Stieleria varia: one gene and its partner. The protein of the gene in region 1 interacts with the protein of each later gene in a pairwise test. Links are inferred from orthologs where the notes say so. Each region holds a gene or a part of one and is shown on either strand. Other genes may lie near its edges.

Region 1 (16,456 bases):
ACAGGTCGGGAATGAACGGGGCGATCAAGGCGACTCCGATCGGTGTTCCGATCAAGGAGCCAAGCATCGAAGCCCCCAACAATCGCCAGTGCAACGGTCGACGGGCGTTGAGAATGTAGATGCTGGCCGAGACCATGCCGATCGACTGCACCGCCAACCCGAAATTTCGGCCTAGCGAACCGGGCATTTCAAAGATCAGTACAAGTACTGGAAACCCTACCGTCCCGCCTCCCATCGGCGTCGACCCAGCAACATAAGAACCGAATGACATCGCCAACGCGATCGGCCAGTGTGAAATGACGGTGCTCCAGTGCCCGCCCATGATCACGATCAGCGACCAAACAAAATAGAAACCTGCCAGCCAAATCAAAAATGGCATCATGCGTCGCAAGGAAACCAGCATTCGTACTACGACCGTTGGACTGGTCGCATTTGGACTGGGTGCATCTGCCGTCGCGCTCACGATAGCCATCCCTCGCTGGCGCTCCGATGGGGCTTTCTCACCATCTTCAGCAAATCAATCAGTTGCTCTTTTTCTCGCTTCTTAAGATGCCCCACTTGCCGCTGGTGCATTTGGAGAATCGCGTCATGCATCTCGTTCACCAACTTGAGACCTTGCGGAGTGATCGACGCTTCCACAATACGGCGGTTGGCCCGAGGTCGAGTCCGCCGGACCCACTTCCGCGACTCAAGACGATCGAGCATCCGCGTGATGTCGGGCGCCTTTGAAATCATTTGCCTGCTTAGCTCCATCGTCGGGACTGGGGCCGGGAGGTTCGACTCGAGAATCCGCAGTACGTTGTACTGTTGAGCCGATATTCCAAAGTCCGCAAGGCATTCGTTTTCAATGCCCCTCAAGATGTCGTACGTCTTCCACAGGTCCAGAAAGACTTTTTGCGAGAGTGAATCGAACGGTATGGCACTCGCGTCCGCGGCTTTGACTGTACTTTCCATTCCGCGGATTCTGCTCAAAGCATTCTCGTTCGTCAAGACGACATTTGTTGCAACGAATAAAAAGCTGACGAGCGGATTGACATGCTATGCCACGAGCAAACGACTGCTCGACTCCATGCTCCAGGGCCAATTTCGAGGCGAACAGGGTGGGGGCAACGCCATTTCAGCCTCGCTGCTCATTCAATGCCATCGCCCCCTTTGGCGGAGCCCCCGCCTCGCTTACCACGTCTTGCTCGCGATCTTGACACCTTCTTGATGTGTTCGTCGAGAGTCTTGAGCCCCACTTAATACGGGCATTCCTAGACTTATCCGATGAAAGGAACAAGTGGTTCATCATGTTTGCGTTGGGGATCGTAACGTTCGCCAGCTTGTTTGGTTTTGCGATTCTTTGCGAGCGACTTTAAGGACTAAACCATGGAAATGTTGCTGAACATCTGCGTCATCGCTGCCACCGTCTTTGCATTCGGCTATCTGGGATTCGTCATCCTGTGGCCGGAGCGATTCTAAGTCAAAGGGAAAACAATGCTAGGACTCTCCATTCCGTTGATCATCATCGGGGCTACGATTGCGCTTTCATGGCCGCTGAGTCGCTACATGCGTTGGGCCATGGACTCAATGGGCTCGTCGTCACCACCGAATCGCTTTGATTCACTCGCTGTTGGTGTGTTAGGAAATGCTGCTTCCAAAGGTCAAACATGGAAGGAATACTGCGTTTCGATGCTCGTGTTCAACGTGTTTATGTTCGTGGTTGTGTTCACGATCCTTACAACTCAACAATGGTTGCCTCTGAATCCCGACGGTAAAGAAGGGCTGGAAGCGAGCCTTGCTTTCAATACCGCAGCCAGCTTTACCAGCAACACGAATTTGCAGCACTATTCGGGTGAAGTTTCGATGAGCTACCTGTCCCAGCTTGGGGCACTGATGTGGTTGCAGTTCGTCAGTGCGGCAACCGGATTGGCTGCGGTGACGGCGCTCTGTCGTGGGCTTTCGGGTCGAACCAACTTGGGCAATTTTTATCAAGACGTGTGGCGAGCGACCGGATTGATCTTGCTGCCGTTGGCGTTTGTGCTGGCAAGTTTGCTGGTGTTGTTCGGCACGCCGATGACGCTAGAGGGTGCTGCGGTGGCAACGACACTGGAAGGTGCAACCCAGACAATTGCCCGCGGGCCAGTGGCCGCCTTTGTGACGATCAAACAACTGGGCACCAATGGCGGAGGATTCTTCGGTCCCAACTCAACGCACCCGCTGGAGAATCCGAGTTTCTTTACCAACGTGCTGACCAACATGGCAATCATCTTGATTCCCATGGCGACGGTTTGGATGTTTGGCTGGATCACGAATCGAATCAAGCATGCCGCAGTTGTGTTTGCCGTGATGCTGGTTATCTACACAGTCTTTGTAGGCTCCGCGGCGATGCTCGAAAGTCAGCCGACGCAAGCGTTTGCTCGGCTTCCCGTTGAAGCGGACATGAACCTGGAAGGGAAGGAACTGCGGTTCGGCACGACCGCAGGCGCGTTATGGGCTGTGTCCACGACATCCACCAGCAACGGGAGTGTTAACGCGATGCACGATAGCCTCAATCCGTTGACCGGTTTGTTTCCGATGGCAGGGATGTGGTTGAACGTAATCTTTGGTGGTGTCGGCGTGGGGCTGATCAACATGTTCTTGTACGTGATCACCGCGGTCTTTTTAGCGGGGATGATGGTCGGACGAACGCCGGAGTACTTGGGACGCAAGGTCGAAGCCCGCGAGATGAAGTTGGCGATCCTGGCGTTGTTGGCGCACCCTTTCTTCATCTTGGGCGGAGCCGCGATCTTTGCGTCGAGCTCATGGGGACTGGCCGCTCTAAATAATCCCGGCAGTCATGGTCTGAGCGAGATCATCTATGAATTCAGTTCGGCGGCGGCCAATAACGGGTCTGGCTTTGAAGGTTTGGGCGACAACACGGTGCCTTGGAATGTCGCGACTGGCGTTGTGATGTTGCTGGGCCGTTTTATCCCGATCATTGCTCCGCTGGCGATCGTCGGCTCGATGGCTGCCAAGCGAGCGACTCCTGAATCCTCAGGAACCTTTCGCGTGGATACGCCGACGTTTGGTGTCGTTCTCATGGGAACTGTTCTGATCGTTGGAGCCCTGTTGTTTCTGCCGATCGCCGTGCTGGGACCGATCGCTGAGTTTCTCACGGCAGTGTAGGGCATGCACAAAGTGGCGTCGGCCGTTGGCTGACGCTGGGATGCTTGTCGACGAAGAGTCGACACCACCGTTACTTCAACTTCTTTCAAACGAACTAACAATGAGTACTACAGCACAACCTCACTGTACGAGCCCTGCGAAGAAACGCAGGGACGCAGTCACTCTGCTCAATCCAAAACTGCTGATTCCGGCGGTCGGCCGGGCGGTCACGATGATGAATCCTGTCACGATGATGCGCAATCCAGTCATGATGGTCACGGAACTGGGAGCTGCCCTGACAACGCTGGCAACCATTGCAGCGGCCGCTAATGACACCGCTGGCTTTGAATATTTCTTGGCAATCACCGTCTGGCTATGGCTAACGGTTTGGTTTGGTAACTTCGCAGAGTCCGTCGCGGAAGCACGTGGTCGCGCGCAGGCGGACTCTTTGCGGAGTGCCAAAACCGACGTCATGGCGACCTTGGTTGCCAAACCAGGTGAGAAACTCGGTCGCCAAATTCCTTCTTCTGAATTGACCGTTGGTGATCTAGTGGTGGTGCGGATCGGCGAAACGATCCCAGCGGACGGGGAAGTGATCGAAGGCGTTGCCAGCGTGGACGAAAGTGCGGTGACGGGCGAAAGCGCCCCAGTGATTCGCGAAAGCGGTGGAGATCGTTCCGCGGTGACCGGTGGCACGCGAGTCATTTCGGACTGGCTGGTCATTCGGGTCACGGCCAAGCCAGGCGAAAGCTTTCTTGACCGCATGATCGCGATGGTCGAAGGCGCGCAGCGTAAGAAATCGCCGAACGAAATCGCCCTTACAATCGTGCTCGCAGGGTTCACTCTGGTGTTTTTGCTGGTCTGCTCGACGCTTTACCCGATTGCCCGCTATTTCGATGTGACGATCGATGTGCCAACCATGGTCGCACTGCTCATCTGTCTGATACCGACAACGATTGGTGCCCTGCTGGCGGCGATTGGAATCGCTGGCATGGCTCGCCTCGGACAGGCCAACGTGATGGCCATGTCAGGTAAAGCCGTCGAGGCTGCCGGTGATGTCGACGTGCTGTTGTTGGACAAGACCGGGACGATCACACTCGGCAATCGCCAAGCGGCCGAATTCCGACCTGCTCCGGGCGTTGACGCTGCGGCACTCGCCGATGCCGCTCAGATGTCTTCCTTGTCGGACGAAACAGCGGAAGGCCGTAGCATCGTCGTCTTGGCCAAGCGTGAGTTTGGACTACGGGGGCGTGAATTGGAGGAATCGCAAGCCGAGTTCGTGCCGTTTACAGCACGAACACGGATGAGCGGAGTGAACGTGAACGGTCGACAGATACGCAAGGGTGCGACTGACGCCATTCGCAAGCACGTGGAGGATCAAGGTGGTGAGTTTCCCGAGCAGGTCGCACGCGACGTCCAGCAGATTGCCAGCGAAGGAGGGACACCGTTGGTGGTTTGCGAGAACGAACGCGTACTCGGTTCGATCTATCTGAAAGATGTTGTCAAAGGAGGGATCAAGGAACGATTCGGTGAGCTTCGCAAGATGGGTATCAAAACTGTCATGATCACTGGAGACAATCCCCAAACCGCAGCAGCGATCGCAGCCGAAGCGGGCGTTGATGACTTCCTCGCAGAAGCAACTCCCGAGGCCAAACTGGAGTTGATTCGCAAGTACCAACAAGATGGTCGCTTGGTCGCGATGACGGGTGACGGCACCAACGATGCGCCGGCGCTGGCACAAGCCGACGTGGCGGTGGCGATGAACACGGGAACGCAGGCGGCAAAAGAAGCGGGGAACATGGTCGACTTGGATTCGAACCCCACAAAGTTGATCGACATTGTTTCGGTCGGCAAACAGATGCTGATGACGCGTGGTGCGTTGACGACATTCAGTATTGCCAATGACGTCGCCAAGTACTTTGCGATCATCCCCGCGATCTTCATGGTGGCGCTGCCCCAACTTGCTGTTTTGAACGTGATGGGACTCGCGACTCCACGCAGTGCCATCCTCTCGGCGGTCATCTTCAACGCGATTGTCATTCCGTGCTTGATCCCAATTGCGATTCGTGGCGTTCCTTACCGGGCCATGGGAGCAGCGGATTTGCTGCGACGCAATCTACTGATCTACGGTCTCGGAGGTCTCATCGTGCCATTCGTGGGCATCAAGGCAATCGATTTCCTCTTGGTTGCCACAGGTCTGGCTTGATCAGATTCCGACATATCACTCCGTCTGCTTGTATCAACCGTTTGGGCGCTACCCTGATGAAGCAGGATAACCGGGGCTAACGCCCAAACGGCTGATGAATCCGGATCATCCCCGAGTCCCACTCACCAACCAACACTGATAGGATAGAACGATGAACAACTTCTTTTCATCTTTGAGACTGACCGTCTCGAGCCTCGTCATTTGCTCAGTGATCTACCCGGCGGTCATCTTGGGTTTTGCGATGGTCGCCGCACCGGAATCACGGCAAGGAAGTCTGATCCGCAACGAGACGGGTGAAGTCATTGGATCACGTTTGATTGCTCAATCGTTCACTCGCCCGGGCTACTTTTGGCCACGTCCCTCAGCAGTCGATTACGATGCCAGTGCAACAGGAGGCAGCAACTTATCGCCGACCAACCCGGCGCTGACCCAGAGAGCTGCAGGTGGCATCGCGAAGCTGAATCTGAAGAGTGGGCAGAAGGTACCTGCGGACTTGGTAGCGGCATCTGGTTCGGGCTTGGATCCCCATATTTCGTTGGCATCAGCGAAATTGCAGGCCGACCGAGTGGCCGCGAGCCGAGGTTTGCCTTTGTCCGTTGTAGAATCGCTCATTCAAGACAACTTGAATGGCCGAGCTTTGGTGGTCCTTGGCGGCGAACCGATCGTCAATGTTTTGACGCTGAACATTGCGCTCGATCAAGCGATTGCGGATAAGGAATAGGCGGATGCAAGACAATCGCCCCACTCCCGAACAAATGTTGGCGCGACTGCAAACCGAAGGCGACGACGGTTTGGCGGCCAAGCGACGAGGCCGGTTGAAGATTTTCTTCGGCTATGCGGCGGGTGTGGGGAAAACGTACGCGATGCTGCAAGAAGCCCAGCGTCTTAAGTCTGATGGACACGAGGTGGTCGTTGGATACGTGGAACCGCACGGGAGACGGGAAACGGAGGCGTCGCTCGAAGGCCTCGAGCAATTGCCACTACGCCAAGTCAACCATCGCGGAGCACTGCTGCAAGAGTTCAATCTCGACGCCGCACTATCGCGCGAGCCGGAGATCATCTTGGTCGATGAACTGGCTCATACCAATGCGCCGCAATCGGTGCACTCCAAACGGTGGCAAGATGTCGAGGAACTGCTGCAAGCCGGTATCGACGTTTATTCAACGTGCAATGTCCAACACGTTGAATCGCTGAATGACATCGTCGCCAAAATCAGCGGAATCGTCGTCCGTGAAACCGTCCCAGACGATGTCTTCCGACGAGCAGATGAATTAACGATCATCGACATTGCACCAGAAGAACTGCTCGCTCGGCTGAAAGAAGGCAAGGTGTATGTGCCGGCGCAGGTCGAACGGGCACTGGAGCGTTTTTTTCGCAAAGAGAACCTGTTCGCTCTCCGAGAACTTGCTTTAAGACGTGTGACCGAACGCGTTCACGCCGATGTGGAAACAGCGCGTCACGGACACGGAGGCAACGATGTCTGGCCGACGGGCGAGACGCTGTTGGTGTGCGTCGGTCCAAGTCCTTCGTCCGCCTCCGTCATACGCTCGGCGAAACGATTAGCCAATGCTATTCAAGCCGAACTTGTTGCGGTGCACATCGAAAACGCATCGACACAACAACTACCGTCCGAGGCACGCAACCGCTTGGTGAACCACCTGCGGTTGGCCGAGCGACTGGGAGCCGAGACGGTCACGCTGGCTGGCGACGATCTGGTAGCGGAAACATTGTCCCTGGCTAAGCGAAAAAACGTCACCAAGATTGTGATCGGCAAGTCGGACGCTTCTCGCCGTTGGTTTCGTCAGCGTGCGTCGATCACGGATCGCTTGATTCAGGACAGTGGGGAAGTCGATATCTATGTGATTCGCGGTAAGGCGACTGGCGATTCGATGGTAGGCAACGACCCCGAAACTCGAGCCCCATCGGCGTCGACGCAATCGAAACTGTTTGGATGGCTCGGCACGGTTGGCATTCTGTGCTTGGCCACCAGCTTGGCTTGGCTGTTGGATCGGCTAGGTGCCTCGGAAGCTAATATCGTGATGGCATTCCTGCTCGGTGTCGTTTGCGTGGCGCTACGGTATCGACGCTGGCACGCGTTTGTTGCCTCGATGGGTGCTGTTCTGCTGTTCGACGTCTTCTTTACCACCCCGTACTACACCGTCGTGGTCGATGATGCGCAGTATCTTGTGACGTTCGCTGTGATGGCGGTTGTTGGCCTGATCGTGACCGCCTTGACGCGCCGATTGCGCGAGACACTTTGGCAAACGCAGCGGAACACTCGCCAGACCGAAGCTCTCTACCAATTGGGGCGAAAGCTTTCAGGAATCAGCGGACAACAGTTTCTTGCGTCGGAAGCCGAACGAGCGATTTCCGAACTCTTTCAGTTGCAGGCAATCGTGTTGCTGCCGGACGACGGAACGTTGAGGCCCGTTTTTCATCGTGAAGCTTCGTTTGCAGCAGACCCATCAGAGCTGGCCGTTGCTCGATGGGCATTTGAGCACGAGATGATTGCCGGGCGAGGTACCGAAACGCTCGCCGCGTCCCAAGCTACGTACCTACCTCTGCTCTCGCCCGCGGGAGCGATGGGAGTTTTAGCGATTCAAGCCGAAGATGTGGAGCCGTTGTTCATCCCCGAATCCAGACGCGTTCTGGAAGCTTACGCTTCGCAGTTGGCATTAGCATTGGAACGAGATCGGCTGGCCATCGAAAGCCAAGAGGCGACGTCGGCGGTTGAAAAGGAACAACTTCGCAGCACGTTGCTGACGTCTCTTTCACACGACTTGCGAACTCCATTAGCGGTTATCTGCGGCGCGTCCAGCAGTATACTGCATGCCAATTCAAAACTAGACACTGCGACACAGCACGAACTGCTTGAAACGATCCACGACGAGTCCGCACGGCTGTCTCGTCTGGTTGAGAACCTATTGCGTTTGACGCAGCTTTCATCAGGACACGTCGAGGTCTCGAAAGAGTGGTTTCCCGTGGAGGAATTGCTAGGATCAGCCCTCGGCCGACTCGAACACAGCTTGAGTTCGCGGAACATTCGGATTGACTTGAAGCCGTCGATGTTGATGGCGCATTGCGACAGTGTTTTGATCGAGCAAGTGTTTATCAATCTGCTGGAAAACGCTTGTCGCTATTCACCGGCTGAATCCGAGATCGAAATTCGTGGCCGGCAAAAGGGCAAGCGAACGATTCTGGAAATCGCGGACCACGGTCCGGGAATTTCAAAAGGGGATGAACAAAGGGTGTTTGAAAAGTTTCAACGTGGAGAACAATCCAGCACGGATTCTCGGGGCGTCGGCTTGGGGCTAGCAATTTGCAAAGCGGTGATGGATGCTCATGGTGGAAAGATTTCGGTTTTCAACGCAGAATCTGGGGGTGCCGTCTTTCGGCTAGAACTCGTCGCCGACGAAATGCCACCGACTGCAGGAGAACACACCGAAGACTCGCTAATCAGCGGTGCCGAACAATGACTGACAATCTAGCCGATGGTCGATTGATCGCAGTGATCGAAGACGAAGCACCGATCCGAAAGTTTCTGCGAGCGAGTCTCAGAGCCGAAGGCTATCGCGTGGCCGAAGCGGATACGATTCAGGGTGGATTACGAATGATTACCCAGGAACCTCCGGACTTGATTGTTCTCGATTTGGGATTGCCCGACGGCGATGGCAAGTCATTGATTGTCGAGATACGAGAGTGGTCGACTGTTCCAATCATTGTCGTTTCCGCACACGACCAAGAACGAGAGAAGATTGCCGCGCTCGATGCGGGTGCTGATGACTACCTGACCAAACCCTTTGGAGTCGGAGAATTACTTGCTCGCCTGCGAGTCGCGATTCGGCACCACACAAAGACATCAAGCAGCTCGGAAACCCAATCGCAGATCTACCGTCATGGGCGGTTGCGTGTCGAATTGGATTCGCGACGTGTATTCCTCGATGACGACGAAGTACGGTTGACCAAAAAGGAGTTCAATCTTTTAGCGTTACTAGCTCGAAACGCCGGCCGAGTGATGACACACCGCAATCTGTTGAAAGAAATTTGGGGACCACACAGCACACACGAAAGTCACTATCTCCGCGTCTTCGTGGCCAACTTGCGAAAGAAACTCGAAGCCGAACCCGCTCGCCCCCGGTTGATCATCACCGAACAAGGCGTTGGCTACCGGCTAGCAGAGTCCGAAGAGTGACACCGCTTTGATGTTGCTGCAAGATCGCGGTCGAGCAACGATGCGTCGTGCAGTTTGGTGGCGTCTTGACGCACCTTGGTTCGTTGAAGTGCGGCTCTGGGAATTTGGCGATTGTGCGGGTCATTCAGGATTGCCGTCGCTTCACGGGGTGCTGTCTCCCTTTGAAACTGGCGAGAGTGACTCCAGAGCGTCGACGAAATCAAAGTGAGGAGCAGGCTGGATTTTTTGCACCAGCAAGGAAGCAATGATGTCGAAAGTAGTGCTAGCAATATGCTTCGTAGTCGTCAGTCTTAATAGCAGTTACGGCCACGATGGCCTTCGCGGGCGTGCAGATAAGCACGCACCTGCCGCGTTGATAGGTGATCACCTTCATGATCCCGGAGAGTGGATGGTCGAGTATCGGTACATGAATATGTACATGGATGGCAATCGGGCCGGGACTCAACGCCTTAACGACACCGACGCCGTTGCCTTTGGGGCGACCAGCAACCCCGTTACCAACCGAGGTGCGTCGCCGACCAACATGACCCACGAAATGCACATGGTTCATCTGATGCGGGGAATGACTGAGGATGTGACTTTTTATGCGATGCTCATGCTGCCCTCGATCACGATGGACCACATTCGTGGACCGATGAATCCGGCAGGTCCCGGCACTTCATTTACCACTCACAACAGTGGATTTGGCGATACAACCATCGGCGCACTACTTCGTCTGTATAGCGACGAAGACGACGATCTACTCTTCAATCTGGGTGGCTCGGTTCCGACAGGAGACATTTTTCGAACCACTTCGATTCCGACAGGCGGCGCGGTCGAGCAACCTTTGCCGTACCCGATGCGTCTGGGTTCAGGAACGTTCAACGCTCGCCCCGGAGTGACCTGGAAACGGTATTTTGAGTTTGGATCGTTCGGATCGCAACTTCAAACTGATCTGCCAATCGGCCGAAACTACCGAGACTATTCCGTTGGTGATGAGTTCCGTCTGAATTCTTGGTACAGCCATCTGGTCGGCCGAAATCTGTCGACCAGCATTCGTATCGAGAACCTGTGGCGCACGAACTATGACGGTGCTGATCCCATGACGCCGGATGCCGTCATCAGCACGAACGTCGAGAGTTTCCGCGGCGGCTACACACTCAACCTCGGACTGGGAGCTGCGGCACTGGTAAGCGGACACCTGCTGAACGTTGAGTTCATCCCGATGCTGCATCAAGACTTGGATGGAATTCAACTTGAAACCGACTGGTCGCTCGTGGCGAGCTGGTCGAGAAGTTTTTAGCGGGTAGCTCCGACGAAGAACTCACCCCGAAAAAACAACGTGAACGGATTCACCATGATGTATTCGCGTCCTCGAGCCGCGTCGCTCAGGACGTTTGGGCTGCTGCTCACACTGAGATTGTCGCTATTCATGACGGCACCGATTGCCGCGGCTCAGTCGGCTGATGATCCGTCCGCAGTTAATCCAAACTTCGAAACAGTTGAGTCCGACACATCGATCGCAACCATCAAGCAGCTACAACAGCAGCTTGAAGAGCAATCGCATTTGCTGTCTGACCTTCGCGAGCGTTTGGATGAATCCGAGCTGGCGTTTGGACTGATCTCGGATGTATCGGACGACTCGTGCACACCGGGGATGAGAGAACGAGTCGCCTTGGTGGCCGAGCTACCGGTGGAAGCAAGCTGTGACGTGGCAGCCTTGGGCGAGAAGTCACGCAAACTCAACTACTTTGTCGATTACAACCGCGGCTGGCGGATTGAACCGTTTGATCGACAAGAGCATCCTTTCGACTTGCGGGCGAACGGCTGGATTCAGTTCCGACACCACGAATTCTCACGACAGTCGGAATCATGGACCGACAACGCGGGCGTGACGAGGCCGATCCGGAACCGCAATGCGTTTGATATCGAACGTGCACGTTTGACGCTGAGTGGCCATGCCATTGATCCGCGTCTCAGCTACTTTGTGCAGCTCGATGGCGACACGGATGGCGGGGACACGGTTGACTTTTTCGACTACTGGTGGGCATGGCAACTGACCGATCAGTTCCAGATTCAAATGGGCAAACGAAAGGTTTCAGCTAGTCGCCAATGGTTGTTGGGCGCGCGGCTCACCCGCTTCATCGATCGTCCGATGGCCAATGATTTCTTCCGCCCCGATCGGACGGTCGGCATCTGGGGCATCGGGCAATTTGCAAAGCATGGCCACTACGAGCTGATGGTTGGCAATGGTTATCGCACGGCGAATTTGCCGAACTCCGTGACCGACACCCGGTTCACCTTCGCGGCGACCAGCTACGTTGACCCCAACGGCGACTTCGGCGGTCAAATCGTCGACTTCGATGGCACCACTTCGCCCTTGTGGCGACTGGGACACTCGCTGGTGTATTCGCCACAAGCTGGGAACGAATCGGGGATCCCTCTCGATGAAGCCGATTTTCTGAGACTTTCCGACGGAACTCGACTGACTCAGACGGGGGCGCTCGCCGCTGGAACAACCGTGTCCGATTTCGACTTGTGGTTCTACGGTGTCGATATGTCCTGGAAGTATCGCGGCTGGAGTGCGACATCCGAAGTCTTCTTACGTTGGATTGACGATATCACGGCAGACGGCGTGTTGCCACAAACCAATCTTTTTCAACATGGCTTCTATGCTGAAGGCGGACGATTCATCATTCCCAAAACGCTCGATTTGAATTTGCGGTACTCGCAAGTTGCCGGTGATTTTGGCACAGCAAGCGAGATTGCTTCCGGTTTCAATTGGTACCCTCTGGCCAAATCGACGATCAAGTGTTCCTTTGACGCAACCTATTTGGATGGAAGCCCGCTGCAGAATACCACCAGTGATATTCTTGTCGGCGACGACGGAGTCCTGTTCCGAAGTCAGTTTCAGGCCGAGTTCTAGGCGTAGACGGAACATTCACGCAGTCATTCTTAGTTCGACTGGTTCTGCTCAGTTGCATTGTCTTTCTGGGCGACGTCGGCATGCGGCGACTTGTGTTGAGCCTCTCGCGTCGAACGATTGCTGGCGGCTAAGCTACAAACCCGAAAAGAGAATAAGGCCGCTCTGAATTGATGCAGGGAATCGATTGCAGTGAAGTTTTTGATCGAGTTGTCGTCTTATCGTTTGTTGAGCGGCACGTCGCGAAAATGCACGTGGCAAGCTTTGCAGTTGTCGGCGATGATTTTGGCTTGAGCGGGAATCTCGGCGGGTACCTCAGCGGGCAGCGTTTGGCCGTTGCGACTTGCTTGCCACTGGGAAAGCAGCGTCTCTAATTTCCGGGCCGCGGACTCTGACTCACGCAGCATCCGCTTGAATTCTTCGGGCTCTGCGTTCACTTCTGGCGTCCGCAAGAGTTCGGTGTAGTGCTCGCGCAACAACAACGCCTCGTGGACAGGATCGAGGTCAGGATGCTTTTTGGGGGTCTGCCAGTTCGATCCCGCGATCAACTGGATGTGCTCGTAAGTGTGCCCCAGCCCCACCATCGCCTCTGCCATCGGGGGCACCTCAGCGACTTCGGGGAGTTCGGGCGAGAAACTGCTGAGCTCTGCTGTTGGGAGCGGACGCGACTGGCGAGCCGACTGGTACAGACCGACGTAATTCTTGTTCGTGCCAGCGAGTTCAAGGATCTCGATTGCTTTTTCTGGCTTGACGAGTCCCGCCGCGACGCAGGCAACGCTGGCCGCCGCCGGACTTCGATGCTTGCCGTGATGACAGTGGATGTAGACGGGGCCATCCAAAGTTTGAACTGCTTTGGCAAGTTCCCAGACACGCGATTCCGGCACACCGTCGTAGCCGTGTGGTAGATGGACATAACGAAGACCGTACTTTTTCGCCGCCTCCAGATCGGGTTTCATTCCATCGACACTGATGATCGTCTTGATGCCCAACTCGGCCAACTCCTTGAACGCGGCATCGCCTTCGGGAAGTCCACCTGAAATGACAGTGGCGTGCACTTGCACCGGATTGGGGAGATGTGACGCCTCCAATCGGCGAGGCAAGTTGTCGCTGTCCTGAGCCGTCACTTGAGAGTCACATAATCCAACCAGAACAATCAACACCACGACAAGCCAGCGGATGATTGGGCCGCAAAGATGAATTGTCGATTTGAGCTCATTCGCTTGCATGGTGATTCTTTATTGCTGGCAGTTGTACGCTGAACTTACGTTAGGCCTCGTTGATCAGCGGTTGCCCCGATTCTACCACGAAGGCGGCTCGTGAGGTGATTTTTCCGCCAGGCTGGGTGACTTGGTCGACGACACGATAGTCGGCGCGCCACTGGTTCGGTGTCACGTCGCAGAGGATGTATCCACGTTGCAAGTTGTGAAACTTGACACAGGGATTAGCGCTGAGTAACTGATCGATGTTCTTGGGTTGATCGACGCCGTTGCCGCCGCTGCTGAGCGAAGTCGCCACGAACTCGGTCGCCACGGGCTGTTCGTCCGGCTTGAGGTCATCGACACGAAGTTCATTGGCCCAGTTGCTGTGGATGTCGCCGGTTAGCACCACCGGATTACTGATCTTGCGGTCTCTCATGAATCGCATCAGTTCCATGCGTTCGAAAGCGTAACCGGGCCATTGATCCATCGAGTATTCAGGATGCTCTACATCAGCCACACGATTGACCAACCCCATCATGACCTGCTGTGCCAGAACATTCCAATGCGCGTTGGAACGCAGGAGATTTCGATACAACCAACCCCGTTGCTCACGTCCGAGCATGGTTTGCGTTTGGGCCATCGCCTCTTCATTCAGCGGAGACCGCCGGTCGAGATTGGGCTGATCGCTGCGATATTGACGGGTGTCCAGGACTTGAAAATCCACCAAACGACCAAACTTTGACTCTCGGTACAAACGCATGTCATGGCCGCGCGGCATGCAAGACGCTCGAATGGGCATCATCTCGTAATAGGCTTGGTAGGCGTTGGCCCGCCTTGCCAAGAAGGCGACCGGATCGACTTCTGCTTCTTCCGAAATTTCGCCGGCGCAGTTATTGTCGAATTCATGGTCGTCCCACGTCACGATCCATGGAGCGACCGCGTGCATGCGGCTGAGCAGCGGATCAAGTCGATACTGTGCGTGACGAATCCGATAGTCATCCAGCGACTGAATCTCACTTCCCTGATGCGTCCGCACTTTCCCGTTGCGGCCGGCCTCGTATTCGTAAATGTAGTCGCCCAGATGGAACACGAGATCGACGTTGTCTTCGACCATCTGTGCGTATGCCGTGAACAACCCCTGTTCGTAGTTCTGGCAAGAAGTCACGGCAAAACGAACTTTGTCAGACACCACATCCGCTGCGGGCATCGTCCGCGTGCGTCCAACCGGACTAATCGCGTCAGCGACAAGAAAGCGATAGAAGTACCAACGATCAGGTTGCAAACCGTCCACTTCGACATGTACCGAGTGCGCCAGTTGCGGAGTCGCCGTGTGAGTACCGCTGGCGACGATTTTGGAAAATGATTCATCGTCGGCGACTTGCCATTGCACATCAATGAACCGAGGGGGCATGCCACCGCCGGGCTGTAGCGGTGCCGTTGCCAACCGAGTCCATAGCACCACGCTCTGATCGTCAGGATCACCCGACGCGACACCTAAAGTGAACGGGTCGTTTGTGGGGGTATACGATTCGCCGGCGCTCGCTCCCGAAACTGAAATCGCATAGACCGAGAGCCCGGACGCGAAACTCATGAAGCGCCGGCGGGTCAAATTGCCGTCGATGATACGCTGCTGTTGTTGAAATTTCATGGTTGATTGACTCTGCAAAAACGACATGACAGGGTGTTGCTGCTGTCCCACTCGATTGCCCGAGAGTGATTGTAGCGTTTCCTCAGCGGCACAAAAACGGACCGGAAACCCCCAGGTCACCCCCTGCGTCCGGATAGGTACGATGCGACGATCGGGTTCGTTGATTCCTTAAAGACCGCCTCCGTTTCGCCTTGCTCCACGATTCGACCGACGCCATCCTGAGTCCAGAAGACTGCGACCTGGTCGGACAGCCGGCGCGCTTGAGCCAGGTTGTGGGTGACGATCAGAATGGTGTACTGTCCTCGCATCGAGCTGATCAATTGCTCAACACGCTCAGCCGACAAGGGGTCGAGCGAACTACACGGCTCGTCCATCAGCAGGACTTGCGGTTTGAGTGCGATAGCGCGGGCAATGCAAAGCCGCTGCTGCTGGCCACCGGATAGCTCTAGTGCCGACTGATCCAGCCGAGTGCTCACCTCGTCCCATAAACCGACGTCCCGAAGTACGGATTCACAAATCTGCTTCAATTGCCCTCGATCGCGAATCCCATGCTCACGAAGCGGCAGTTCCAGGTTGCGGCGAATGGACATTGCAAAGGGATTCGGCTTCTGAAAAATCATGCCGATATGACGACGTAGTTCGACAGACGATGGAAAGACTGTTCCAATGTCTTGCCCATCAAACTGAATCCGACCGCTCACGCTGGCGCCTGAGATGATCTCGGTCAAGCGATTGAGTGCAGCGAGGAAACTGCTCTTGCCGCATCCCGATGGCCCTACCAGCCCCAGGATCGAACCCGGCCTTGCTGTGATTGTCACGTTACGAAGCACCATCTTGCCGTTATACGAGACGGAAAGGTTTTCAGTGGTGATCAAAGCGAACCTCCTGCGACGCCCCGATTCTGCAATCCGGCAAATCGAAGCAACAACGCCGTAACCGCATTGATCAAAAGCAACATGACGACAAGCACACACGCCGTCGCGTAGGCTCTCGAACCACCTCCAGGCACGTTCATGGCAAGGTCGTAAATATGAACGCTCAACGAACGTCCGGAATCAAAGAGCGATCCGGGGGTGCGTGCGACATAGCCCGAAGTGAAAATGAGCGCTGCCGTTTCGGCTAATGCGCGTCCAATACTCAGAACGACGCCGGCCGCCAACGCCGGCATTGCCACAGGTAGAAC
Region 2 (15,934 bases), 380 kb from region 1 along the record:
TCGGCGAAAGACCGTTTCTCTTCGCAAACTGGCGAGGTCAACATCAACGCTTGCGATCTTGGCGAGCGATGGGTCGTTTCTCAATGCACGTCCGAGCCAGCGGATCGCCAAAGTGTTGGCTTCATCTCTGGGCAGCACGTTCTCCGTGTTATTGATTCCCGCTTGTGAGATCGCGTAGATTCCCGCAATCTGCAACTGTTCCCTTGGACCCGGTTCCAACGCTTCCGCCGCCTTTGCATCGGCAATCGCAGAATCCAAAGCCGCTAGCCTGGCGTGAATGATTCCCCGTGACGAAACGGGAGATGCCTTTGAGGGCCACGCCGACACAAGCCGATCGAGATACGGAAGTGCTTGTCTCGGTTCATTCAGACGTTCAGCGTAAACGTGAGCGACGTTTTGCAGTGCGTCGAAGTGGCTTGGATCGATCTTCAGGGCAGACAGGAAATCCTCAATCGCTCGTTTTGGTTCTTTGTCCAAACGAGCCACTCCCCTCGCGACCCAATCATTGGCGTCACGAGGCGGGATGGACATGGCTGTCAATAAATCCGCTTGAGCAGCAACATCGTTGCCAAGTGTTTGGTGAATCCTGCGACGCATCAAGACCATCCGTGTTGTGGCTCGATCAGATTCCAACACGGCATTCAAGTCATCCAGTGCAAGCTGATATTGACCCATCTGCTCGGCTGCGACCGCACGATTGAATCGAGCGGTCAGCATGTCTGGCTTGATTGCGACACACTCGGTGAAATCGCCAATTGCTGCTCGTGCATCTCCGGCACTTAGGTGGAATAGCCCTCGATTAAAGAGGATGGTCAACGATCGAGGCTGCAGCGAGTTGCATGCGTCCATACTCGCAACCGCGCTGTTCCAGTCGCCGAGTCGGGCGTTAGCGATCGCGCGATAGAACCAAAGGGCGACGTTTGTCGGTTCATTGCTCAACTGAGCGTTTGCCAGTTCTCGCAAGGTGGCCGCGTCGGTTGATCGGCTCGCTGCCAACAAACGCAGATCAGAAGAGTTGGGTTTGATCTCAGTGATGCTCAGGTCCGAAGGACCACCTTCGAAAAGCTGTCTGATTCGTAAGTCCTGCTCATTCAACATGTGGGACATTCGAGAGTCAAATGCAGCGGCAACGCGATTCCACTTCAACGCACTTTCCCTATGCGAAACTCTTGATTTCGCTCCCGATCGTATGCCAATGTCTGTTTCGGCGTCAGCCATCAAGTAGGCCAAGCGCGAAACTTGCTGACTGAGTTGAACGCGGGATTCGTGTTCCAAGTGGTTCGCGAGAGCTTCTGAGTTCCAGTCCAGGGTGGCGGGATCGATCCAGTGGTTTACAAGCTGCCTCGCGTGGCCGACGCCATCTAGCAGTAACTCCGACTCACGCCCAGGACTCGACAACGCCGTGATCGCAACGGTCGCTTCATTTTGAAAATCTTGCCACTGGAACTTTGCGTCAAACCGAGCAATCTTTTGCCCCCGCTGGTAAATCAAGAACACACAAGCCACCAGCAATAACGCGGCCAAACTGCCAGCGAATGATGCCGATGTGATGCTTGGATGCCGCGCCGACCATTTCGTCAAACGCTCTCGGATCGAACGATTCGGGGCGTGCAGCAATGGTAGGTTTTGTCGATGACAGTTCAGGTCCTCCAGCAGTTCAGTTGCGTCGCCGTATCGGTCTTCACGATCAGGAGCAACGCACCTGCTGATGATATCGGACAATCCTACCGAGACATGTTTGTTGCGAGAATGCACCTCACGTGGACTTCGACGCCGGTCCGCAATCACGCGTGATAGTTCAAACTCCTCACCTGCTCTCGGGCAATCAAAGGGGAGATGGCCAGTCAGTAATTCGTACAGAATCACACCCATCGAAAACACGTCGTCGCGGGCGTCGGGAGGGTGGCCGTTTTCGAGAGCCGCAAGCTGTTGTGGTGACATATACGGCAGTGTTCCGCCGACTATTTTTGTCTTTGGTTCGTAACTAGCGGTCGCGAGGTTAAAGTCCAACAAGAGTGCGTTGCCGTCATCACCAACAAGAATGTTGGCGGGCTTGAGGTCTCTGTGAATGATTCCTCTTTGGTGGGCGTGCGCAAGGCCTTCGGCTGCTCCGGTCACAATACGCAGTAGAGCATCCACGTAACCAAGTTTCGCGTACTGCTCCAATCCGACGCCCTCGTGCGAGGTCTCCGTTTCGTCGGGTTCGCCAGATTCGTCGACCGCTGAGGCGGGTGATGGGTTTCCCTGGACCATGCTGATTGTCGATCGGCGTCGATCAACGATCGTCGAAACCAATTCGATCGCTGGTCCGTCGAGTGAAGCCCATCGTTCGCTCAGTTGTGATAAGTCTGCGAGCGTCGTTGCTCCAAGAAATGGCATGCAAATGCATGACAAGTCGCCTTCGCGATGCACGGAGTAGACCGGAATGATGTGAGTGTGCTGGAGGCGCGCCAAACGATCTGATTCGTCCGTCGCCATCGGCGTCACTTTCAGCACGACGGGGCGACTTGCCAAGTCGGGTTGCCGGGCGAGAAACACGCGGGAGAAAGCGCCCTCGCCCAATCGCTCTCCAAGTGGATAGCCGGCGAAAATGTCTCCTGTACGCGGATACTTGACGCTCTGAACCGCCAAATCTTCTTTTCGGAACCGGCGAGTCGTCGACATTGCCCTACCGGATTCACCGCTGCCCAATTTCAACTTTGGCCAACGTGACCCATCAATGCCGTAGCGACCCGCAATCTCCATCGGATCGATATCTTCGCCCGCTCGTCGTCGCAAACGATACTCTTCAAAAACCAATTGAGTGCGGTGTGTTTCATCGCAAAAAACCTCCGGAAACGATTCCGTGTAGATTGACGCCTGCGAATTCTTTCCCTCCTCAAAGGCACGCTCCATGTCGATCCGGCAAAGCTCGGTGACCACTGCGCTGTGCGCGGGGTCGTCGTCGGGGAGAAGATAGTCGCTTAAGTCAACGACATCCTGCGACCGATCACGCTCAAAGCGAGCCAGCAGTTCTTCGACTTCGCTGCTTGCGTCGGTGGTAATCGTGTATCGCTTGTCAATCACTCGATATCCAACTTAGTCCGGAGGCGTGCGCGGAAGGACTGCAGGATGCGTTCGACGCTGCGTCGTGAAGTGGAAACTCGCGAAGCAATTTCGTCGATCTCGTATCCATCGATACGGTAACGAGCGACCTCGCGATGAAGTTCGGGGAGTGTCTCTAAAACGTCTTCGATCGTCAGACGCAGCACATCACTCGCGTCTGCCGACTGACCGAGATCGTGGTCGCCCAACAATTGGGTCTTGCTGACATCACGCTTGATGGTGCGGTGACGTTCCGCGATCAAACGCACTTTGTTCAGGGCGATTACCAACAGCAATTTCCAAAGCTCCTCACCCTCGGGGATCATGTAGTGGCCATCGGACACTCGCCGAAAAAACGTCCGAAACACTGACTGGACGATATCCTCCGCGTCGACGCGAGTGGAGAGATCGTCGCCGCTGTTTCGCCCAGCCAAATCCATCAGCCGTTGTGCGTAGCGGGTGTACAGGGCCGTAGCGGCATCGTCCTCGCCCGACTGGAATCGAACGAGCAGCGATGCGTCGCTGAAACGCGTCGGTTTTGATGGTGTATTGTCTGGCATCTGGGAATTGTCGGAGACTGCCTGTCCGTATTGTAGAGTGGCATTGGCGATGGGCGCACGCCAAAAATCCTGTCTAAATCGGCAAGATTTCTCCACAGAGCGGCAGTGTCACACTGTCATTTGGCTGTTGACAGTGTGACCGTGTGTCCTTCCAGCCAGGTCGGTGGTTCGACTTTGGCGGCGAGTTTCTGGATGACGCTTTCGGGGACTGCCGCCTCACGGTTGCGGTTTTGTCGCAGCAACACGCTCAGCGGTGGTTCCAAGTAGACGAGGTGAATCTGTGCGTTGTAGTCGGCGAACAATCCGGTCCAGCGGGACCGTGTTTGACGTAGCAAGTTGGTGGCATTGAAGGCGAATGAGGTCCCCGATCGCAGGTGCTGCCGACAACGCTCGGTCGCGGTTTGGATCACACGGCCTTGATCGTCTGTCGGATCGATGTTGAACTCTTTGCGAATCTCGTCCAACGAAACGACGGGCAAATCGGGGTGATACTTGGCGAGCCACGTGTCTTTGCCACTACCAGGCAGGCCACACATCATCGTCACCGAGCAAGCAAAATCCTCGTGCGGGACATAGAGCAGGTTGGGTTCAGGTTGCTTGAAATACAGATATCTGGCGTGGTCGGTGGCAAAGGAATACGGTCGGTCCAAGCACTCGTTTTCTTCGGCGACGAGTTTCCAGTAGAGAAGATTTTCTTCAGGCCTGGAATCAGATGTCGTTTTGCGTCCTCGTGTGTCGGCGAGTGCGAACAGATACAGCAGTCGGTTATTGCTCAGCCATGACATGCGAATCACTTCGCCAGCAGGATCATCACGCTCCACGAGAAACGCAGGGCGACCGTGATATCGCACCAACGAGCAAACGCGTTCGCGATGGTCGAGCGGACAATCCAACTGTCGTAGGACGTTGCGAACCAAGTGTTCGCCCCTGACTGCATGATGGGGAGAACGAAGGTGCCCAGATTCTGGATCGAAGATCGTTGTCGCCGGCTTGGCCGCGTCATGAAACAATGCCGTCAGCAGCAACAACTGCCTATCGGACGAATCGAGTGATGCCCATTCATCGAGTTGGCGAAGCTGTTGGCAAACCATTTTGGTGTGCGTCCAAACATCTCCTTCGGCGTGCCATTGCGCATCCTGCTGGCACTCTGCCATGGCTTGCGACCAAGGTTGCAACTCCGCCCAAGCGATCACTTCGTCTTGGCTCAGTCGTGTGAGTTCACTCCAGTTCATGACCAAATGTCCGCGGTATCGACGAGTTCGTTCGGTGTGATCGCCTGTTGTTGCCAGTGTGTGCTTTGTTTGATCTTTTCGACGAATTCGGGACGGACATATTTTGCCCTGCCGGTCACTCGATCAGCGTTCTCGGTGCGTAGATAGATTCCCTCCATCAGGTTGTCCTGACTGCCGGTCATCGGATTGTCGAACCTCGCGCCAAACGCTGATGGTCCGATGAGTGAATCCAAGTCGGAGCGTTTGACCTGACCACGGTGAACAATGGGGACGGTTTCGATGCCCGATCCATCGAGTCTCTGCAGTCGATCCGTTAGTGTCAGAAACAAACCGGCGTTCTTGTCATAGATGTCAAACTCAAAGAAGTAATGAGGCAGCTCGCGATAGTAGATCGAATGTTTGGCGTACATCCACTCACCGTACAAGATGAATTGTTCGCCGAGTCGTTCCTCCAATACACCGCGTTTGACCAGCGTCCATTGCTTCAACAGATCGTACTGTGGGTGCATGCCTTCGGTGATCAAATGCCCGCGGCATTGCAGCAGCAGTTGTCCGTCGGCAAAGTGGATGCCGACGTTGGTGCCGTCGATCTTTTCCTCGACGATCAAAGAATCATCACTAAGAAACCCGTCGGATTCCCGTTGACCGAGGTGCCGGTCGTCAGCTGTCCCGCGTGACCCAAACAAGTGCGGCGTCCGCGGGTACTTTACGAAGTCGCCCTGCGAAGCGCCCATGATGATCCTCGTGGTGGAAAAAGTTCGGCAGGATGGTTGTGTGTGGACACAATAGACCAGTCTCTGGTTCACTCTTCACGTAGTCGAGCCTCTCCGAGGCTCGAACCTTCGCGTCTCGGGGCAACGTGCGGAAAATAAGTGTCGCGAAATCCACGTAGCAATCATCGCTTCGCGTGATTTTGGCAACGAGAGTGGACACTTATTCTCCAAGCCGACCACGAAGTGGTTAAACAACATAGCCTGGGGTCGCGGCGAAGCCAGCGCACCCCGGGTTAGCTCCGATAGCTGCGGAGCAGCGACAGCATACAGCATGGGGTGCCAACCCCATGTTTCTGCAAGCGAGTCCACCCAGAAGCTGCGGAGCAGCGACAGCATAAAACGTTTGGTGTAGACCACAGCACGCGGTGGTCTGGATGCAATCTGTCGCCGCTCCGCGGCTTGTTGGCGGCGTCGGGCGGTGTTCACCTGGGGCTCGCGCCCCAGGCTGTATGCTGTCGTCGCATCCGCGACTGAGGGGATTGCTGGGAACGTGAAGAATGAACCGGCGATGACCGCTTCACGGTCATATGCAGCAACAATACTTTTCACGTTCGGAGAGACGCGACTACGTGTCAATCCAGCAGGAACAGTCCGTATTGCCAGACCCAGTGCATGGTGACGATGACGATCAGGTTCCAGAGCACGAAGAATGCTTTGGTGAACCAGACGGGGTAACGCTTGGGGCCAAACGCGGTGTCCAGGGCGAAGAACGTGGCTCCGCACGCCATGAACCAGGCGACGATGGGGGAACGGAAAAACGCCGCCGCGATGGCGACTTCGCACAACATGATCGCAACCAACAGCAGTTTGGCTGGAATTGCACCAATCATCACGGCGGTCGATCGTCGGCCAGCAGCCAAGTCGGCATCCAAGTCCATGAGTTGGCCGAACAGGTGACTCTGCATTGCGAAGAGCATGCTGAAGACCATTGCGGCGGCGTTGATCTGGGGAACACCACACAACCAACTGGCCAACACAAAGATCAGCAAGTAGCCCGACTGGTTGAGCAAGTCCAGGACAGGTTTGGATTTGAATCGCAACGTGTTGTACGTCCAATTGACCAACACCACTCCGGCAAACCAGAGCAACATCTTTGCACCGCCCAGCCAGCACATCGCGATCACAAAGGGGACTTGGACCGCCGCGATCCAGGCCGGCAGGTGACGGCGAATGGTGGCGTCGGGGCGAGCACCAAAGAGCCAACTGTCTTTACGGTCATTGATCGAGTCGCTGGCGACGTCGCCCAGGTCATTCCAGCCGTACAACAACAATCCCAGGGGAAAGCAGACGTAGGTGCATCCGAGCCAGAACGCGGGCGAGTGGAACATTTCCCGTGTCGCCAGGGGCAGCACGTAAAACCAAAGGTGCGTCGGCCAAAAACCCGGTCGGGCGACTTTGATGACCTGCACGCATTCGGAGATCACCCGTCGAGTCGTCGACCTCTCGGTCATCAGAGCGTCAGACCACCGTCGACGCAGAGGAGTTGTCCGGTGGCCATCTTGGTGTCAATGGCCAAAGCCAAGACGGCGGTCGCGATGTCGTCGGGCGAAGATGCCTTGGGAATCGGGTATCCGGCGACCATGGCGTCGATATCCCAGCTCGGGTCTCCTTCGCGGATCCACCGGCTGTCGATCGGTCCGGGCAGAATCGCATTGACGCGAATGGCGGGCGCGAGGGATTTGGCAAAGGATTTGGTCATCGTGTTCAGGGCGCCTTTGGTGGCACAGTACGCGATCGACGAACCGCTGCCGGTCAGTCCGGCAACGCTACTGACATTGACGATAGAACCGCCATCTCCCTGGGCAAGCAACACAGATGCCGCTCGCGTGACGAAGAACGGTCCCTTGAGGTTTACCGCCAACATGCGATCCCACATCGCTTCGGTCAAATCATCCAGTTGCTTCGCCGGAATGAAGCTCGTGGTCGCGGCGTTGTTGACCAAAACATCCAAACGACCAAAACGTGATTGGATTTGACCGATCATCTCGACCACGGACGCATCGTCGGAGACATCGCATTGAATGCACAACACCGTTGCACCGCGTTGCTCAGCACCGGCGACCGTTTCCATCGCTTCGGCCTCGCTCCGTGAGTAGTTGACAACAACATCGAATCCACGTTCGGCGAGTTGCCAAATGCAGGCTCGACCGACCCCGGTCCCTGAACCGGTCACGAGTGCGACAGGGCGATCAGTGGCGGATGGAGTCGATGTCATTGGGTGGACTCACGAGCGGTGATGGAAGGATGGAACACCAACGGCGTTTTGACGTGCCGAGTCGCGTTTGACGTGGACGGGAATTCTGGCGAATCCCATTACGAGTCGATTACGAATCGATTTCGACGCGTTCGCCTTGTTCGTCGCGGCAGTCCATTTCCAGGTGCTCGGGATACAGGCCTTCGCTGCCGAGGATTTGGACGGTCATCTTACCGACGTCTTCCATTTCCATCACGCTGCGACGTTTTTGGTTATTCAGGTGAGCAGCGACGGCGTCATTGACGCGAATGGTGACACGGCGGATGTGTGAGTTACGGACCGCCAGTGCCAGCATGCGGACGACTTCGATCGACATGCTTTCGGCGGTCTTGACCAACCCGCGACCTTCGCAGCAAGGACAATCCTGATAGATGCTGCGTTTCAAACTTGGTCGGATACGTTGCCGCGTCATCTCGATCAGGCCGAACGGGCTCGTGCGGAGGATCTTGGTGCGGGCGCGATCGTTGGCCATGGCGTCGCGTAAGGCTCGCTCGACTTTGCGACGGTGGCTTTCTTTTCGCATGTCGATGAAGTCATTGACGATCACGCCGCCGAGGTCACGCAGACGCAACTGGCGTGCGATCTCTTTGGCGGCGGCCAAGTTGACGCGAAACGCGTTTTCTTCGGCGGAGTCGTCACCACGGAAGTTGCCGCTGTTGACGTCGATCGCCACGAGTGCTTCCGTGGGATCGATCACGATCGAACCGCCCTCGGGCAGTTTGACTTGCCGTTGATTGATTTTGACGATCTCGGTTTCGAGTTTGTACTTGTGGAACAGGGGCACCGAGCCGTCGTAGAATTTCAGACGATCGACTGCGCGAGGCATCACCATCTTGAGGAACTCACGAGCGGTCTCGTAGGCTTCTTTTTGGTCGATCAGGATTTGATCGATGTCGTTGTTGTAGATGTCACGAATGGTGCGAATGATCAGATCGCTTTCTTCGTACAGCACGCCCGGTTCGGGATTGGTTTTGACGCGACGTACGATCGCGTGCCACAGACGCAGCAGGTACTCCATGTCGCGTTGCAATTCATTTTCGCTACGACCGGCACCGGCGGTGCGGACGATGAATCCGAGTCCCTTGGGCGGGTTGATTGAGAGTAGGCAGCGACGCAAGCGTTTGCGGTCGTCGTCGTCTTCGATCTTGCGGCTGACACCGACGCGGCCCAGTGCGGGCATCAAGACGAGATAGCGACCGGGAATGGAGATGTACGTGCTGAGCGTGGGGCCTTTGGTTCCGATGCCTTCTTTGATCACCTGCACGAGGACTTCGTCGCCGCGTCGAAAGATTTCTTGGATGGGCGGCTTGTTGCGGGGGCGGCCGCCTTTGAAGGCACGTTTGCTGCCACGTCCCGATTCGCGGGCTCGCTTGGCTGCGGCTTCCGCCATTTCATCGGACTCCCGCATGATCTCTTCAGGGTCGTAACCGCCTTGGCGAAAGTACTGGGGTTCGACATCACTGATGTGCAGGAAACCGTTGCGTCCGACGCCGAAGTCGACGAAGGCGGCTTGGATGCTGGGTTCGAGATTGACGATCTTGCCACGGTAGATGTTGCCCGCAAAAGCTTCCACGCTCTTGCGTTCAACGTACAGTTCGTCCAGTCGTCCGTTTTCCAAGATGGCGATGCGGCTCTCCTCTGGTTGGAGCACGTTCATCAACATTTCTTTTCGCATTTTGACACCTCTGGGGTGGTTGACCGAGTCTGATTCAAATTCAGAACTCGAAGTGAATTCGTGTGTTTGGTGATCGAGCCGATCTGCGCTCCGCGTGTCAGGCAGGTCGAACTGGCTCGTGGTGGTGCCGTCAGGCAGGATGTTTTCGTTGTGAGGCGATTTAGGGTGTGGTGTGTTGCTGGCTAGTGTTGTATCGGGGGGCAATGGTGTTCTCGTTAAGCGTTCAGTTGGCCGTTGGCGGATCGCTCGCTGGGAGCGAAGTCGCCACGGCAAGGGGAGCGTCCGAATTGGGCTCGCATTCTTTAGCGAGGATCACGGCCGATCTCGTGATCTTGGTGCCACGCTCGATCCAGTCGCTAGCGGACAAGAGATCCAGCACATCGCTCGGACGTAGCGATGCGGCATCGGCGGCGATGAGCGAAAACATCAGCATTCCGTTTTCGATCATCACGTTGTTGATTTGTTTTTTCACCGAGACGGTCAGCGGCTTGTCCTTACGCATGATCGTCACGGTTTCTTGACCGAGGAACTGTTCGATGTTTGATCGCAGTTCGTCGGGACTAACGCCATCGGGCAACGCGACCTGAAAATCGCTTCGCTGCAGTTTGGCCTTGCCCGCCTCCACAGGGATGCGTTGCACGCTCTTGATGGTCAAGCCGGGCTGATGGTCATCGGCCAGCCGATCCAACAGCACTTGTGGGGCCAGCTCTTCGGCCAAGTCGATTTCGACGACTTCGTCCAGACTCTCGGTGCCCAACGCGAGTGCGGAGGGGAAACCAACGCGTGGCTTGGGGTGAAAGCCTTCCGTCATCGACAAGTTCAACTGGGCACGCCGCAGCAGACGTTCCCACAAACGAGCCAAGTCACGGTGGCTGGTCCAACGCAGAAGGTCCGTTTTTGAAAAGCGAATTCGATACCGAACCCGCAGCAACTCAGGTGATTCCTGAGCGTCGTCGTTGTTCGTGATTTCGAGTTCGGGTGATTTCATTTCAAAGCGTTTGCGAAGTCTCTCTCCACAGGATCAATGTTCTTTGCAGCCGTTCACGTCACGATCAACTCGGGGACAAGTTCTGACAATCGATCCAGCAAATACAGGTCGACATCTCGTGCGGCCTCCAGAGACATCACGCGAGCCGCAATGGCTTGACACTGTTCGATGGATACGCTGCGGATCGCTTTCTTGACTCTCAAGAGAGCCGAAGGAGGAACGCTCAAGTGGCGAACGCCCAAGCCGATCAGCAACAGGGCGCGTCCCGGATTGCTGCTCATTTCACCGCAGACGGAAATCGGCGTTTGGTGTTGGTCGGAGATCTCGACGCTCTGTCGGATCAGTCGCAACACAGCCGGGTCGCTGGATTGATACAGATCGGCGACGTACTCGTTGCTACGGTCGACGGCCAAGGTGTACTGGGCCAAGTCGTTGGTACCGATGCTCAAAAAGTCGACTTCGCCGATGAAGCGATCCAGCATCACGACCGCCGCAGGGACTTCGACCATCATGCCGACGGGAATGTCGCTGCGATGTGGGATACCGGATTCCTCCAGGTCTTGCGCGACGACGTTGAGCAGCATACGTGCTTGGCGAAGCTCACCGATGGTGGTGATCAGCGGGAACATCACGCGGATGTCACCGTGGACGGCGGCTCGCAAGATGGCACGGAGTTGGGGTCGAAACAGATCCAGATTTCGCAGACTCAGGCGGATACTGCGAAGTCCAAGGAACGGGTTGTGTTCTTGTTCGGCGAGCGGTCGATGCCCCATCTTGTCGGCGCCCAAGTCGAGGGTCCGAATGACGACCGGCCGGCCTTCCATCTCGCGGACGACTCGGCTGTAGGCTTCGTAGTGGTCTTCTTCGCTGGGTTCTTCGCTGCTTGCGAGATACAAGAACTCGGTCCGGTACAGCCCGATGCCGTCAGCACCGCGTTGCAGGCAAGTGGCGGTCTCGTCGGGGAACTCGATGTTGGCGCTGAGTTGAATTCGCACGCCGTCGATGGTCTCGGCGGGAATGTTGGCGAGTTCTGAAAGCCGCGCCGTGAGGTTGCGACGCTGTTGCAGACGTTTTTCGTAGCCGGCGATGGTTTTTGCATCGGGATCGATGATCACGCGACCGCGATCGCCATCGACGATCACGCGAGTGTTATCGCTGACAGATTCGATGAAGGAACCGATGCCGACGACGGCGGGCAACTCGAGTCCTTTGGCGACGATGGCGGTGTGACCACCGGGACCGCCGGTCTCGGTGCAGAAACCTTGGACGTATCGCCGATCCAAGTTCGCCGTTTCGCTGGGCGTCAAGACGTGCGAAAGCACGATCACCGGTTCGGTCAAATCGCTCAGCGGCTGGCGAGTGACGGCGCCGAGCTGGAACAACAATTGCTTTTCGATGTCGATGACGTCTTCGGCGCGATCGGCCAGCAGCGGGTTGTCCAGCCGTCTCAGGGCGGCGGCATAATGGTTCAGAACACGGTTGACCGCATAGGCGGCCGCGTGATGTTCCACTTCGATGCGTCGCCGCAGTTCGGCTTGCAGTCGCGGATCATGCAGCATCTGCAATTGAGCGGCAAAGATGTCGCCGGTGTGCTGTCCGGCAACGGCTGCGGTTTCCAAGCGGCTCTCTTCCAGCTTCTTGGAGACTTCGTCGACCGCGGCACGCAGGCGCGCGTACTCATCGGCCACTTCTTTGGCGGCGATCAGTGAGCGGGGAATGCGATAACCATCGGCGTCCAGAATCAGGGCTGGGCCAATCGCAACTCCAGGCGAGACGGGGATTCCTTGTAGTTCGACCATCGTTGGTCAACGGACTGCGGCACGCGGTATCGCATCTCAGCGCCGGACGCTGCATTCCAGGATTCGCTTGGACAGCCTGTTTCGTCGTCGATGTCGTGGTAGCAGATGACTGCTCGACAAGTTTGCGAGTGACAAGTGTTTTGGCGGCAATGAGCTGTCCGGCGAGTTGTCGGACAGGGTGTTCCCGTGGCAGTGTCGTTGATGACCGCCTCGCACCGGAGATCGGGGCAAGGAGGACATCTTAGCGATTGATGCGGCACGAACCGATCCATCAGCTTTGTGTTCTTGTTGTGTATTAACTTTTTGAGCGAACGCGATCGTCCGCTTGATCCGAAATGCACGGATTGGGCGTCAGCCGTTAGGTTTCCCCTGCGGGCTCGGCACCTCTTTCTGACTCTATGTGGCTCTCTAACTCGGTGGGCTCGTCGAACGCCGACTCGAACAACGCTTCGATCGCATCCAATGCCCTCTGGGCATCTGTGCCTTGAGCGGTCACGAACAATTCTGTTCCTTGCGCCGCCCCCAGCGTCAGCAGTGACAGAATGCTCTTGCAGTCCACGGCTTCTCCGCCACGCCCGATCATGATCTGCGACTGATGCTGATTAGCCAGCCGGACCAGCATGTCTGCTGGCCTGGCGTGCAAACCTTGGTAGTTGCGAACAACGACGGTGCGAGACAGAGGTTGGGACATCAGCCGGATGCAAATTGGTTGTCGTCGGCTTCCTGCAGCAACTGACTGATGTCGTCTGCAGTCTTGCTTTGTTTCAAGAAACGACAGAACGTTTCGTCACGAAGCTGTCGGGAAATGTTTTCCAGTGCTCGAAGGTGATCACCGGGCCGTTCTGGAGGGCTGATCAGCAGGAAGAAAAGCTGAACACGCTCGCCGTCGAGCGAGTCGAAATCAACGCCTTCTTCGCTGACACCCACCGTTCCGACCAGCTTCTGAACACTGGGATGCTTTGTGTGGGGCACGGCAACACCGCGACCGATTCCAGTACTACCAAGCTCTTCTCGCTTCATGATGGCAGCGATGATCTCGTCACGTTGATCCGCGGCGACTTCGCCAGAGTCCAATAGACTCTGAACCAGTTCCTTAATCGCTTCTTCTTTCGTGACCGCCTTTAACTCGGCTTGAATCGACTTGGTGCTGATAAAATCTGCAAACTTCATGGGGTGTGGTTCCTCTTTTGGAAACATGTACCTCTCGTCAGCGCACTAGACCTCTCATTCGTCACGCCCCTCGGATCGATTCCGATGTCGGTGGTGAATGAGTGCAAGCGAACCACGTGGCGGCAATGCTCCTGTGGGCGTCCGCCAAAGTACCGCGGCAATCGCGAGGGCCGGCTGTGCCGACTGTTCTCACGATTCCTCGGCTTCGGCAGGGGTATCTATGGGATTGTCTAAATGTTTGTGTCCAGTGGCGCGGTGGCCGGTTTTCTTTTCTTTCAATCGACGAAGCTGCTGCTCCATCTTAGGAATCACCGTATCAAGTGCGGCAATCACCGTTGATGCATCGGCAGTGGCAACGCAGTCGTCGGCGTGTTCGATCGAGGCTTGGATTTCCACCTGCGGCTTATCCAAATTCTCCAAGTCCACCGTCACTTCGATCGCATTGATGCGGTCGTAAAGCCGACGTAGCTTGGCTACTTTTTCCTCAATGAGCTGTTGATCTCCGGGCTGAAGATTCCCGTGACGCGCCGAGACACTTACCTGCATTGTCGTTTTCTCTCAGAAGAGTTTTCTCTTCCCTCCTCGGAGGGGACTCGTTGGCGCGACCGCGCCCACAATTCAAGAGCATACGCGAGAATGGGTTTCTCGGGTAGCGATCATTTCCACCAGCTTATCAGCTTTCCTCGACGGGCAATGGGGTGGGATGCCGTTTGGCGTCTGGCGTTCCACGTCCAACCGTGGTAGTTTTCTAGGTCTCAAATCAGGACCAGACCGCTTGTGGCGTTCCACCATCCGCCTCCTCGCAAGGTCAGGGGGGGCGAACCGCTCGTGGAGAGGCTGGCCTCTGTTTTGCAAGAAAACCCGCTGAATTCGCAGGATTTGAGAGAACAGTCGTCCAGGCGATCCGTTTTCGCCGCGTTCGGCACCGTGTCCATTTTCCCCTCTTCCACACCTTCACCCCCCAAGACCGTCCATGGCCCGAAAGGTCGTCAATCGTAAGGAAAAAGCTGCCGAAGCCGAAGCAGCCGAAAAAGCGCTTGTCGCGAAGAAAAAAAAGAAGTCTTCGTCGAAACGCTCCAAGACCGCCGAAAATGTACGCTTGCGACTCTACTGGGGCGTTTTCAGCCAAAACCTGAAGCGTGTCGCGGTTTTTGATTTCGACAAGAAAAAAGAAGCCGAAAAACGGGCCAAAGAGCTCAGCAAGGGCGGCAAATCGCCTCACTTTGTTCAGAAAGTGAAAGAAGAGATCAAGGTCGAGTAAACCTGCCGAGTAAACCTGTCGAGTCAACCCGCAAAGGTTCGCATGTCCCACTTCATCGGTTTGCCGGGTATCGCGATAAAACCATCCCGACTCGGATTTTTTCCGTTGCTTGGTTTTGTCGCCGCATTGACCTGCCTCTTGTCCCCCGGCGTCATGCATGCTCAGTCACCAGCGGAGTCCTCCGCAAATCGACCCGACGCAAATCGACCCGACAAAGAGACCGTTTTGACTCTTTATCACGCTCACCAGCATCGCGGCGAAACTGGCCAATCGCTCTCGTACCGCATCATGTCCCCGGCGGTCATCGAGCCGGGCAAGCGTTACCCGCTGGTTTTGTTCTTGCACGGTGCGGGTGAACGTGGCAGCGACAACGCCAAACAACTGGTACACGGGGCCGCTGAATTTGCCCGCGACGACCGGCGTCAACAATACCCCGCGTTCGTCGTGTTTCCCCAGTGCCCCACGGATGACAAATGGGTGAATGTGAACTGGAGCGAAGCGACCGGTAAACGCTCGTTGCAAGAGGAGGCATCCTCCCCGATGCAACTGACCATCGAACTGGTCCAGTCGCTCCAGGAAACCCTCCCAGTCGATCCTCAGCGAGTCTACGTCACCGGGCTTTCGATGGGCGGCTTTGGCACTTGGTATGCCGCAGCCCATCACAGCCAACTCTTCGCCGCAGCAGCCCCCGTCTGTGGCGGCGGCATCCCGGCTTGGGCGCCGCTCTACAACGGCATTCCCGTCTGGGCGTTTCACGGCGGTGCCGACAGCGTCGTTCCGGTCAATCGATCGCGTGAGATGATCAGTGCGTTGGCCTTGGCCGGGCATACTCCCGAAGTTCGCTATGTCGAATACCCGGGAGTCAACCACGACAGTTGGTCAGCGACGTTTGCACGCGATGACTTCTTTCAATGGCTGTTCTCCCAGGAACGTAAGTGAAACCTGTTCGAGTACCGGCGGAGTGGGAGCCTCAATCCGCTATCTGGTTGACGTGGCCGCACAGCCTGGAGACTTGGCCGGGACGTTATGAGCACGTTCCTCCGGTCTACCGCGACTGGATCAGCAAGCTCGCTCCCCACGTCAACGTCTGTGTCCTCGCAGACCAACAAACCATTGCCGCACAATCGCAGTGGGCGTC

Evidence for each region.
Region 2: the proteins of Pla52nx_RS30965 (region 1) and Pla52nx_RS29770 interact in binary tests that used the Escherichia coli proteins (3 or more experiments, as listed by UniProt). The link is inferred for Stieleria varia from one-to-one orthologs.

What each region holds. Positions count from the first base shown.
Region 1 is NZ_CP151726.1:9,151,238-9,167,693, forward strand. Bases 5,698-9,008 are described here. They hold Pla52nx_RS30965 (sensor histidine kinase), read left to right. Parts: upstream 5,698-6,057; coding sequence 6,058-8,808; downstream 8,809-9,008. Other genes in these bases: kdpC (potassium-transporting ATPase subunit KdpC), read left to right, coding at 5,698-6,053; Pla52nx_RS30970 (response regulator), read left to right, coding at 8,805-9,008. In the rest of the region: Pla52nx_RS30935 (sulfite exporter TauE/SafE family protein), read right to left, coding at 1-463; Pla52nx_RS30940 (MarR family winged helix-turn-helix transcriptional regulator), read right to left, coding at 460-954; Pla52nx_RS30945 (potassium-transporting ATPase subunit F), read left to right, coding at 1,369-1,461; potassium-transporting ATPase subunit KdpA, read left to right, coding at 1,477-3,147; potassium-transporting ATPase subunit KdpB, read left to right, coding at 3,248-5,332; more of kdpC, read left to right, coding at 5,484-5,697; more of Pla52nx_RS30970, read left to right, coding at 9,009-9,524; Pla52nx_RS30975 (transporter), read left to right, coding at 9,931-10,806; Pla52nx_RS30980 (porin), read left to right, coding at 10,846-12,429; Pla52nx_RS30985 (hypothetical protein), read right to left, coding at 12,645-13,652; Pla52nx_RS30990 (alkaline phosphatase D family protein), read right to left, coding at 13,693-15,273; Pla52nx_RS30995 (phosphate ABC transporter ATP-binding protein), read right to left, coding at 15,390-16,148; phosphate ABC transporter permease PstA, read right to left, coding at 16,145-16,456. UniProt on the Escherichia coli protein: Member of the two-component regulatory system KdpD/KdpE involved in the regulation of the kdp operon. KdpD may function as a membrane-associated protein kinase that phosphorylates KdpE in response to environmental signals.
Region 2 is NZ_CP151726.1:8,779,032-8,794,965, reverse strand. What follows is about bases 11,796-14,584. They hold Pla52nx_RS29770 (PTS sugar transporter subunit IIA), read right to left. Parts: upstream 13,536-14,584; coding sequence 13,056-13,535; downstream 11,796-13,055. Other genes in these bases: Pla52nx_RS29760 (hypothetical protein), read left to right, coding at 14,509-14,584; hpf (ribosome hibernation-promoting factor, HPF/YfiA family), read right to left, coding at 13,725-14,081; Pla52nx_RS29775 (HPr family phosphocarrier protein), read right to left, coding at 12,724-13,056; ptsP (phosphoenolpyruvate--protein phosphotransferase), read right to left, coding at 11,796-12,365. In the rest of the region: Pla52nx_RS29820 (protein kinase domain-containing protein), read right to left, coding at 1-3,066; Pla52nx_RS29815 (RNA polymerase sigma factor), read right to left, coding at 3,063-3,644; Pla52nx_RS29810 (AAA family ATPase), read right to left, coding at 3,761-4,876; Pla52nx_RS29805 (RNA ligase family protein), read right to left, coding at 4,873-5,610; Pla52nx_RS29800 (UbiA family prenyltransferase), read right to left, coding at 6,222-7,100; Pla52nx_RS29795 (SDR family NAD(P)-dependent oxidoreductase), read right to left, coding at 7,100-7,864; Pla52nx_RS29790 (Rne/Rng family ribonuclease), read right to left, coding at 7,974-9,578; Pla52nx_RS29785 (TIGR03936 family radical SAM-associated protein), read right to left, coding at 9,802-10,566; more of ptsP, read right to left, coding at 10,620-11,795; more of Pla52nx_RS29760, read left to right, coding at 14,585-14,796; Pla52nx_RS29755 (alpha/beta hydrolase-fold protein), read left to right, coding at 14,839-15,735; Pla52nx_RS29750 (agmatine deiminase family protein), read left to right, coding at 15,732-15,934. UniProt on the Escherichia coli protein: Seems to have a role in regulating nitrogen assimilation.